Regions from separate parts of the Mucilaginibacter sp. P4_C11 genome, predicted to be linked through region 1. Evidence: riboswitches for the same ligand, from Rfam matches in the RefSeq annotation. Region 1 holds a riboswitch; each other region holds the start of a gene.
What was found. Region 1 has a riboswitch for S-adenosylmethionine ahead of metH (methionine synthase). Riboswitches for the same ligand answer to the same signal wherever they lie in the genome.
Positions count from the first base shown of each region.

Region 2: another riboswitch for S-adenosylmethionine. It lies ahead of AC1DU2_RS01695 (peroxiredoxin family protein); the one in region 1 lies ahead of metH (methionine synthase).
Region 3: another riboswitch for S-adenosylmethionine. It lies ahead of AC1DU2_RS23495 (O-acetylhomoserine aminocarboxypropyltransferase/cysteine synthase family protein); the one in region 1 lies ahead of metH (methionine synthase).
Region 4: another riboswitch for S-adenosylmethionine. It lies ahead of AC1DU2_RS09375 (peroxiredoxin family protein); the one in region 1 lies ahead of metH (methionine synthase).

Region 1 covers NZ_JBFUIA010000019.1:125,937-128,141, reverse strand. The annotation lists gene AC1DU2_RS18415 (Bax inhibitor-1/YccA family protein) at 1-481, shown strand, start outside; SAM riboswitch class I at 617-727, shown strand; gene metH (methionine synthase) at 882-2,205, shown strand, end outside.
Region 2 covers NZ_JBFUIA010000001.1:377,988-380,192, reverse strand. The annotation lists gene AC1DU2_RS01700 (SusC/RagA family TonB-linked outer membrane protein) at 1-6, opposite strand, end outside; gene AC1DU2_RS01695 (peroxiredoxin family protein) at 428-1,000, opposite strand; SAM riboswitch class I at 1,123-1,237, opposite strand; tRNA gene AC1DU2_RS01690 (tRNA-Arg) at 1,583-1,656, shown strand; gene AC1DU2_RS01685 (adenylate kinase) at 1,755-2,205, shown strand, end outside.
Region 3 covers NZ_JBFUIA010000030.1:18,018-20,222, reverse strand. The annotation lists gene AC1DU2_RS23495 (O-acetylhomoserine aminocarboxypropyltransferase/cysteine synthase family protein) at 1-1,086, opposite strand, end outside; SAM riboswitch class I at 1,334-1,444, opposite strand; gene AC1DU2_RS23490 (hypothetical protein) at 1,776-2,205, shown strand, end outside.
Region 4 covers NZ_JBFUIA010000008.1:77,193-79,397, reverse strand. The annotation lists gene AC1DU2_RS09380 (protein-disulfide reductase DsbD domain-containing protein) at 1-231, shown strand, start outside; SAM riboswitch class I at 672-785, shown strand; gene AC1DU2_RS09375 (peroxiredoxin family protein) at 1,003-2,205, shown strand, end outside.

The DNA.
Region 1 (2,205 bases):
TTTTGGCTTTCAGCGCCTTTCATATGCTATGGCGGCCTTGCTATTTGTAGCTTTCTCGGCGGTAATGGGTATCAGCTTAAGCTATATACTCATTGTTTACACCACCGGCTCCGTAATCGGCGTATTTGTTACAGCATCGCTTGTTTTTGGGATAATGGCAATTGCCGGTTATACAACCAATACCGATTTAACCAAGTTTGGCTCGTTAATGATGATGGGGTTAATTGGAATAATCATCGCATCAGTATTCAACATGTTTATAGGCAGCAGTCAATTGCAATACATTATTAGCTATATTGGTATTGCGGTATTTGTTGGCTTAACCGCCTACGATGTGCAAAAATTAAAACGTATTGGTGCAGGCCTTGAATATGGCGATGCTTCTGCGGGAAAAATGGCGCTATTGGGTGGCTTAACCTTATACCTTGATTTCATTAACCTTTTCCTGATGATTCTGCGTTTATTTGGCAGAAGAAGGTAATAAAGCAACCAATATTTATTATTTAAAAGCTGCCCCGCAAAGGCAGCTTTTTTTGTACACATAAATTTACTTAGCGTACACATAGCCGGGCATATAAACTATTGCATTTTACGGCTTTATTATGCACCTTTGCAGTGCTTATGGAGAAAGACGGAGGGATTAGACCCTGCGATGTCTTAGCAACCTGTGCTTCACAAGGTGCTACATTCTACCCGGCCGGCTAAACAGCCCCTGGAAAGATAAGCGAAAGTCAATTGAACACCCGACTTTTCGATGTAAGCTTTTTTTAGTAGCAAGTAGTTAGTATCAAGTAGCAAGATTTTTTTGTGTTGATCTAATTAAAAATCATGGGCCGGAGTTTCCGTACTTGATACTTGATACTAACTACTTGATACTAACCATGGACATTAGAAAAGAATTAGAAAAACGCATCCTTGTAATTGACGGGGCTATGGGTACCATGATACAGCGGTACCAGCTTACCGAGAAGGATTTTCGTGGTGAAAGGTTTAAAGATCACATCAGCGATCTACAGGGGAATAATGACCTTTTGAATATTACACGCCCGGATATCATCAAGGCCATTCATGCCGAGTATTTGGATGCCGGTGCCGATATCATCGAGACCAATACCTTCAGCACACAAATTATTTCACTGGCCGATTATAAGCTGGAAGAGCTGGCCTACGAACTTAGCTACGAAGGCGCGCGTATTGCCCGCGAAGTGGCCGACGAATACAATCAAAAAAATCCATCAAAGCCGCGTTTTGTGGCGGGTGCCGTTGGGCCAACCAATCGTACAGCGTCCTTGTCGCCAGATGTTAACGACCCTGGTTACCGCGCCGTTACCTTTGATGATTTGGCCAATGCCTATTACGACCAGGTACGTGGCCTGGTTGATGGCGGATCGGATTTATTATTGGTTGAAACCATATTTGATACCTTGAACGCCAAAGCGGCCTTGTTCGCTATCAATAGATACGCCCATGAGTCGGGCAAGCATTTGCCTATCATGATCTCCGGTACTATTACCGATGCCTCTGGTCGTACCTTATCGGGGCAAACTGTTGAAGCTTTCTGGAACTCGATACGCCATGCCAACCTGCTTTCAGTGGGCTTAAACTGCGCTTTGGGTGCCAAAGAAATGAGGCCGCATTTGGCCGAACTTTCTGAAAAGGCAAACGTATTTATCTCTGCATATCCTAACGCTGGTTTACCAAACGAGTTTGGCCAGTACGACGAAACCGCGCATGAAACCGCGCACCAGGTTGATGATTTTATTAAAGCCGGGTTGGTTAATATTGTGGGTGGTTGTTGTGGCACCACACCGGAACACATCAAATGCATAGCCGATAAAGCGGCCAAATATCCCCCAAGACTTATCCCCGAAATTGAACCCGACCTGCGCCTGAGCGGCCTGGAAGCGGTTACCATAAAGCCCGACAGCATATTTGTAAATGTGGGCGAGCGTACCAATATCACCGGTTCGCCAAAATTCTCGAAACTTATTTTATCTGAAGATTATGAAGCCGCCTTGGCCGTTGCCCTGCAACAGGTAGAGGGCGGTGCCCAGGTTATCGACATCAACATGGACGAGGGCATGATTGATTCGAAAGCGGTAATGGTAAAATTTCTGAACCTGGTAGCATCCGAGCCGGATATTGCCAAACTGCCTATCATGATCGATTCATCAAAATGGACCGTTATTGAGGCTGGTTTAAAAT
Region 2 (2,205 bases), on a different contig from region 1:
TAACATGATGGTTAATGATTAATAGTTTTTATTGCCGGTATAGCAAAGCCGGTCATCAGCATTTTGGGCATAGCAATGCCTGCTGTTGAATTTATAGTACCGGTAAATTGATTGTTGATTGTGTTGGTTATAAGCAGAGGCGGCCAGCTGCAGCAGGGGACCCGTGGCTAATAACCGTTGCCTTTATTTAACAGCAACAACGCATACCCTGCATATAAAGGTAAACAGAAGCGGAGGAGAATGAGACGAATTTACTGGCAGGGGATACGCTTGGAAAAGGTGTTCTTGTTGTTTTCATAACAATTTGATATATAGATAGTAGTATTAAGTAGATAGTGCCGTTTTGACTCAAAATATAAGAATTTGACTAAAGAGGTTTTTGAAACCCGAAACTTTGAGCTTTATGCCTTCTGCTTTAAGCTTTTAATTAGTTTACAGATGCAGTTTTATTGTTAACCAGCGCATCAACCACTTTTAGCATCGATGCAAATTCCTGGGTATCATAAAGGCGGGTGAGGTATACAATTTTGCCGTCTTTGTCAATAACCACGTTGCGGGTTACACCGCTTTTTTTGTTGGCAAAGCGCCCGAAAATATCGGCACCAGGATCAAGCGCCAGCGGATAGCTGATGTTCATTTCCTGCTGAAAATGTTGCACTTTTTCAAGCGGTTCGTCCCTATCAACGCCGATAAGTACCAGGCCTTTGTTCTTATAAGCCTGCCATAAATCTCTTTCAAGATGAGGCATTTCCTGGCGGCATACGCTGCACCAGCTTGCGGTAAATTGCAGGATAACTATCTTACCCCGAAGCTGTTTTAGTGAAGTTTGGGTGCCATCGGCCAGTACCAGTTTAAAATCATCGGGCGCTTGCTCGCCGGTTTTAACAATATAACCCCGGTCAATTGATGCAGGCAGGGGAGCAGGCGTTGTGGTTTGCGCAACGGCCAAATAGCTGGTTATTAACAAGGAGCAGGTGATGAGTAGCTGTTTAATTTTCATAACGTAAATTTTTAACTGCGTTTTTATAATGCAGGGTTAAAAGCACTGGAATTTAAATAAACAAGAAATTTGGGCGATAACGATATGATGGCACAGCTATATAGCTGTAAGTAACGTAACATACATTATCTTTTCCGCCACTTAAATGGCGAACAGGAATTAGCACCTTTATAACAATTGGGCTTACAGGTTGCTAAGACATCACAGGGCCTTTCCCTCCGTCTTTCTTGATAATTAAATTAAAGAACTGTTTAGTGATGCAAATATATAATATATTCTACTAAATACATAGACATTATATAATTTAATTGTCATGAAATGACAGGCGGGTATTGAACGCTGGTCATGACTCACCATGACTAAGCTACCGGCCTACTCCGGTTCATGCTGCTGCAAAAGGGGTAACCCCAATTTTGTTTAATTGGTCCTATATGCGATATCCGGGTGAAAAATTAAACATATAAAACAAGTACCTGATTTACGGAGGAAAGTAAGGCCATGTAAAACTGCGAGTTACAGGTTTTTTGAAAAAAAATGTGAGAGATTGAAAAGAAATTCTATCTTTGCATTCCGTTTCGAAAAGCACTCGTAGCTCAATTGGATAGAGCGTCTGACTACGGATCAGAAGGTTAGGGGTTCGACTCCCTTCGAGTGCACATATAATTTGCCTTTAAATGGGTTTAATCCATACAGGTACAAAGTTAATCCTAAGCCTTTCTGTGTTGTACCGAAAGGCTTTTAATTTATAACGAGCATGCTAAACCTGGTATTGTTTGGTCCTCCCGGAGCCGGGAAAGGGACTCAGTCACAAAAGCTTATTGAACAATATGGATTGATCCATTTATCAACCGGCGATCTTTTACGTGGCGAAATTGCACAAGGAACAGAACTTGGGTTAGAGGCAAAGAAGTTGATGGATGATGGCAAGTTGGTTCCTGACGCGGTTGTAATTGGTATGATCAGCAATAAGCTGGATAGCAATAAAGACGGTAAGGGTTTCATTTTTGATGGTTTCCCCCGCACGGTTGCACAGGCAGAAGCTTTGGATAGCCTGTTAACCAGCAAGCATTCGGCAATAACCGGAATGATAGCGCTTGAGGTTGATGATAATGAATTATTGCGCCGCCTATTGCTACGTGGTAAAGATTCGGGCAGGCCTGATGATGCCAACCCGGAAGTGATTAGCAAACGCATCCACGAATACA
Region 3 (2,205 bases), on a different contig from region 1:
TAATTTACCCGCTGCTTCTTTATCGCCATCAATCTCGAAAGATAACACAGCTCCGAAACCATTTTTCAGGTATTTTTTTGCTAATTCGTGGTATGGCGATGATGCTAATCCCGGATAGTTTACTGATGCTACCTGCGGATGCTGGTCAAGCCATTTAGCCAGTTCCAGTGTATTATCTACATGGCGTTGCACCCGTAATGATAGTGTTTCCAGTCCCTGTATATTCAGCCATGAATTAAATGGCGATTGCGAAGGGCCAAAATCGCGCAAGCCTTCTACACGGGCACGAATAATAAACTGAATGTTGCCAAACGGACCGCCAATGCCAAATACATCGGCAAAAACCAACCCGTGGTAACCTTCAGAAGGCTCGGTGAACTGCGGAAACTTGCCGTTGCCCCAGTTGTAGTTGCCGCCATCAACAATAACGCCACCAATGCTGGTACCATGACCGCCAATCCATTTGGTGGTTGATTGTACCACCACGCTTGCGCCATGCTCCAACGGACGGAACAAATAGCCGCCTGCTCCAAAAGTATTATCAACAATCAGCGGCAGATCGTGCTTTTTGGCCAATGCGCCAACTTTATCAAAATCGGCAATTGTAAAGCCAGGGTTACCTATAGTTTCCAGGTAAATGGCCTTGGTTTTATCATCTATTAAAGCTTCAAGGCTTTCGGCGGTGTCGTCTTTGGCAAAACGAACATCAATGCCTAAGCGTTTAAACGCAACTTTAAACTGATTATAAGTGCCGCCATATAAAAATGGTGAGGTCACAAAATTATCGCCGACTTGTAAGATGTTATTTAACGCTATAAACTGGGCGGCCTGACCCGATGCGGTGGCTAAAGCCGCAACGCCACCTTCTAAAGCGGCAATGCGTTTTTCAAACACATCGGTAGTGGGGTTCATCAAACGGGTATAAATATTGCCAAACTCTTTAAGGGCAAACAGGTTGGCGCCATGCTCGGCGTTTTTAAATACGTACGATGTAGTTTGATAAAGTGGTACCGCGCGTGAACCTGTAGTAGGGTCAACTTCCTGGCCGGCGTGTAATTGTAAGGTTTCGAATTTTAAGGCTGACATAGTTGTAGATTTTTAAAAGGTTATAATTAAATTTTGTTGTTTAGATGGATTTTTGACAAGCTGATAAAATGTTTACCAGTTTTACAACACGTATGTTTTCAGGGATTGAAAAATGAACGTATTAAAGCATCAACAGCAGCAACACATACAAATGCAGCCGATAATTGGGCTAATGCGTTGTATGTTAATGTTTTGGGTATTAAAAATGTTGCTTGTAGTAATTGTAATTAAACTTTTCATGGCTATAAATTTATATCCCCCGGTGTTATTTGCCGGGACAGGAATTGGCACCTTCTTCAAAACTGAAGGGTTGCCAGCGGGTCATTGAGCCTGATCTCTCGCCGCTTCTTTATAAATCAATACCCGAACTATGCGGAGAATTGATTGACTATGGTATCGCTACCAAATAATGTCCCAAAGATAAGCGGATATTTATTTAAATACCAAATTTTATTTTTATTAAGAGGCGAAGAGTAAAGGTAAAAGGCGAAAGGTAAAAGGTTTTTGTGTCAAAATCTTTGTTGTTGCTCCGATGCCTGTATCCTCACAGGCATCTTTCCGATTAGTAGTCGAATTATCTAATCCAAGCGACAACATCTGGAATAGCGGTCTGAGAGGGCATAGACCGTGGCGAAGGATTGTTTTTAAATGCCAAATTTTATTATCTTGTATCGCCAATAAACCATTGCATGAATAAGTTTTTCGCTTTTGTAATTTTCATTTGCTGTTCAACAACCATGATGTTTGGGCAGGAGAGGGAAAAAGTAGAAAACGTAAACCAACAGGTTGTTACTGCTGATTCTCTTTTTATCAGAAAACTGGCTGATACCTATAAAACAAATCCCGCGGGGGTGCTCAATCTGCTTATTACGTCAAAACATGCAATGGAGGATATTGGCTTTGGGTATTCTGAGGTCTCAAGGATTTATGAATCAGACTACCTGCGAATAGGTTATCAGTTTATATTTTTTAAAGATTCGTTGATAAGTTATAAGTTAGATGCCGGCATACCGTATAACGCCCTCCTAAATGCCAGGTATAAAAAAATATGTTCTCCTTTATTTAAATTTAAGCAGGAAACACATTCTGAACCGGTCTATTTTAACTATGATGGGATGT
Region 4 (2,205 bases), on a different contig from region 1:
AATGAAAGTTACACCTTATTGGGAAGCACAGAAGAACCGAAGGCACTAAACAAGTACGAAAAGTCATTTAGTATGAATGTTCAGTACTTTGAAAAGTCTGTTATATTTCAGCAAAAAGTAAAGCTTAAATCCGGGCAGGCATCCGTTAGTGGTACCGTGAACTTTATGGTATGCAGCGATAAGCAATGTTTACCGCCAGACGATGTAGAATTTAGTGTACCTGTAAAATAAAAATATAATATAAGCCAAATCATATACAAAGCAGCACGATAGCCACCAGTCGGTCTGTTAAAATGGTAATCGTTTTTAAACGCGTTATCATTATTAATAAAACTAATACCATGAAACCAAAGTTTACTTTATTTACAAAAGCCCGAAAACAGCATGGTGGCACCCCTGGCTGTTGTTACCATAATTGCTAACGCTTTACATTCCAGGTTTAAAAAATATTGAGCAAGATATACATCCTGGCTGTACTAAGTGCGTTGCTTTGCTATGGTGGTAATTCAGGCGTGTGCTGTACAGTCCAGGATGTTTATCGTTTTACAAGAAAAAATTAAAAAAGACATACAAAACTTAAAAATATTCTACTAAATCTATAGATTTTATTGTATTTATCATATTTGTTGTTATCTTTACACCATTCTAATTAACCCCACCATTAATTAGTTGATTTATAAAGAATAAGGGAGAGGAAGTCTCGATGATCTTATAGCAACTTTTCAGCAGTCTGAAATAAGTGCTAAACTTTTTCCGATAGCAATTATGCCGCCGGAATATAAATTAACTAACAGTCATGAACACACTTAATAGCCATTACCCACAGCTACAACCCGCGGCCATCAAACGATGTTGTTGCCTGGTTCAGTACGTTTTCTGGTTTTAACAGCCGGATACCCTAAAAATTTATAGTGTTTTTTCAAAGGCTGTAAAGCCCAATGGATAACCTATGCCCAAATTTCCGGCATCGCATCAATTAACAACAATTAAAACTTATACAAAATGAAAACTACAAACTACTTAACCAAAACAAGGCTGCTATCTGCCGCTTTATTGCTCAGCGGGGTAAGCGTGTTATCGGCCCATGCAACCCCAAAGCCTAAATTTATAAAAGAAGGAAAATGGCGCGGCGAATTTACCGTAAGCGAATCAAAGGTGCCTTTTAATTTCGAGCTGAAGGGAAAGGATGCCGAGCATGCTGTTTTCACACTCATCAACGGCTCCCGCAGAGATAATTTTCATGTGAAATCAATTGGTACGGATTCTGTATATATCAAAATGAATACCTATGATGCCGCGCTGGTAGCCAAAATTCAGGATGATGGCTCGTTAACCGGCGAATACCGTAGCCTGGTACCGGGTTTCAGGGGCAACTCATTACCATTTACTGCAGAATATGGTAAAACCTACCGCTTTGTAGAACCCGGCAAAGATGTAGCCCCTAAAGCCGACCTGACCGGTAAATGGGAAATCAAAACATACAGTAAAGAGGCCGTTCCTGCATCTATAGCCTTATTGAAACAAAAAGGGAACAAGCTTACCGGTGTGGTAATGACCGTTGTTGGTGACACCCGCGAACTGGAAGGTACCGTACAAGGCGATGAGTTTGCGCTAAGCGGCTTTACCGGCCCAAGTCCGTTCATTATAAAAGGTAAGATCAATGCCGATGGCTCCATCAGCGGCGAAGAAGGTTTTGGCATCTATAAAAACCTGAAATTTGATGCCGCCAAAAAAACAGAGGTTGAATTACCTGATCCTTACAAACTCACATTTTTAAAAGAAGGCTATAAAAAACTTGATTTCTCATTCCCCGGTATCGATGGCAAACAGGTTTCCTTGAGTGATAACAAATACAAAGGTAAAGTAGTAATTGTAGAGATTATAGGTACCTGGTGCCCTAACTGTACTGATCAAACCGTGTTTCTATCCCCATGGTTCAATAAAAACCATCAGCGCGGTGTAGAAGCCATTGCATTAGGTTTTGAACAGAAGGACAGCCTGGAATATGCCAAATATACCTTGGGCAAGCTGAAAGAAAAATACGAAATCAATTATGATATCGCTTTTGGAGGGCTGGCCGATAAAAAACTGGTATCGCAAAAGTTGCCTGCTTTGAATAAATTCATTGCCTTCCCAACTACCATCATCATTGATAGAAAAGGCGATGTAAGGGAGATATATACCGGTTATACGGGCACCGTGACA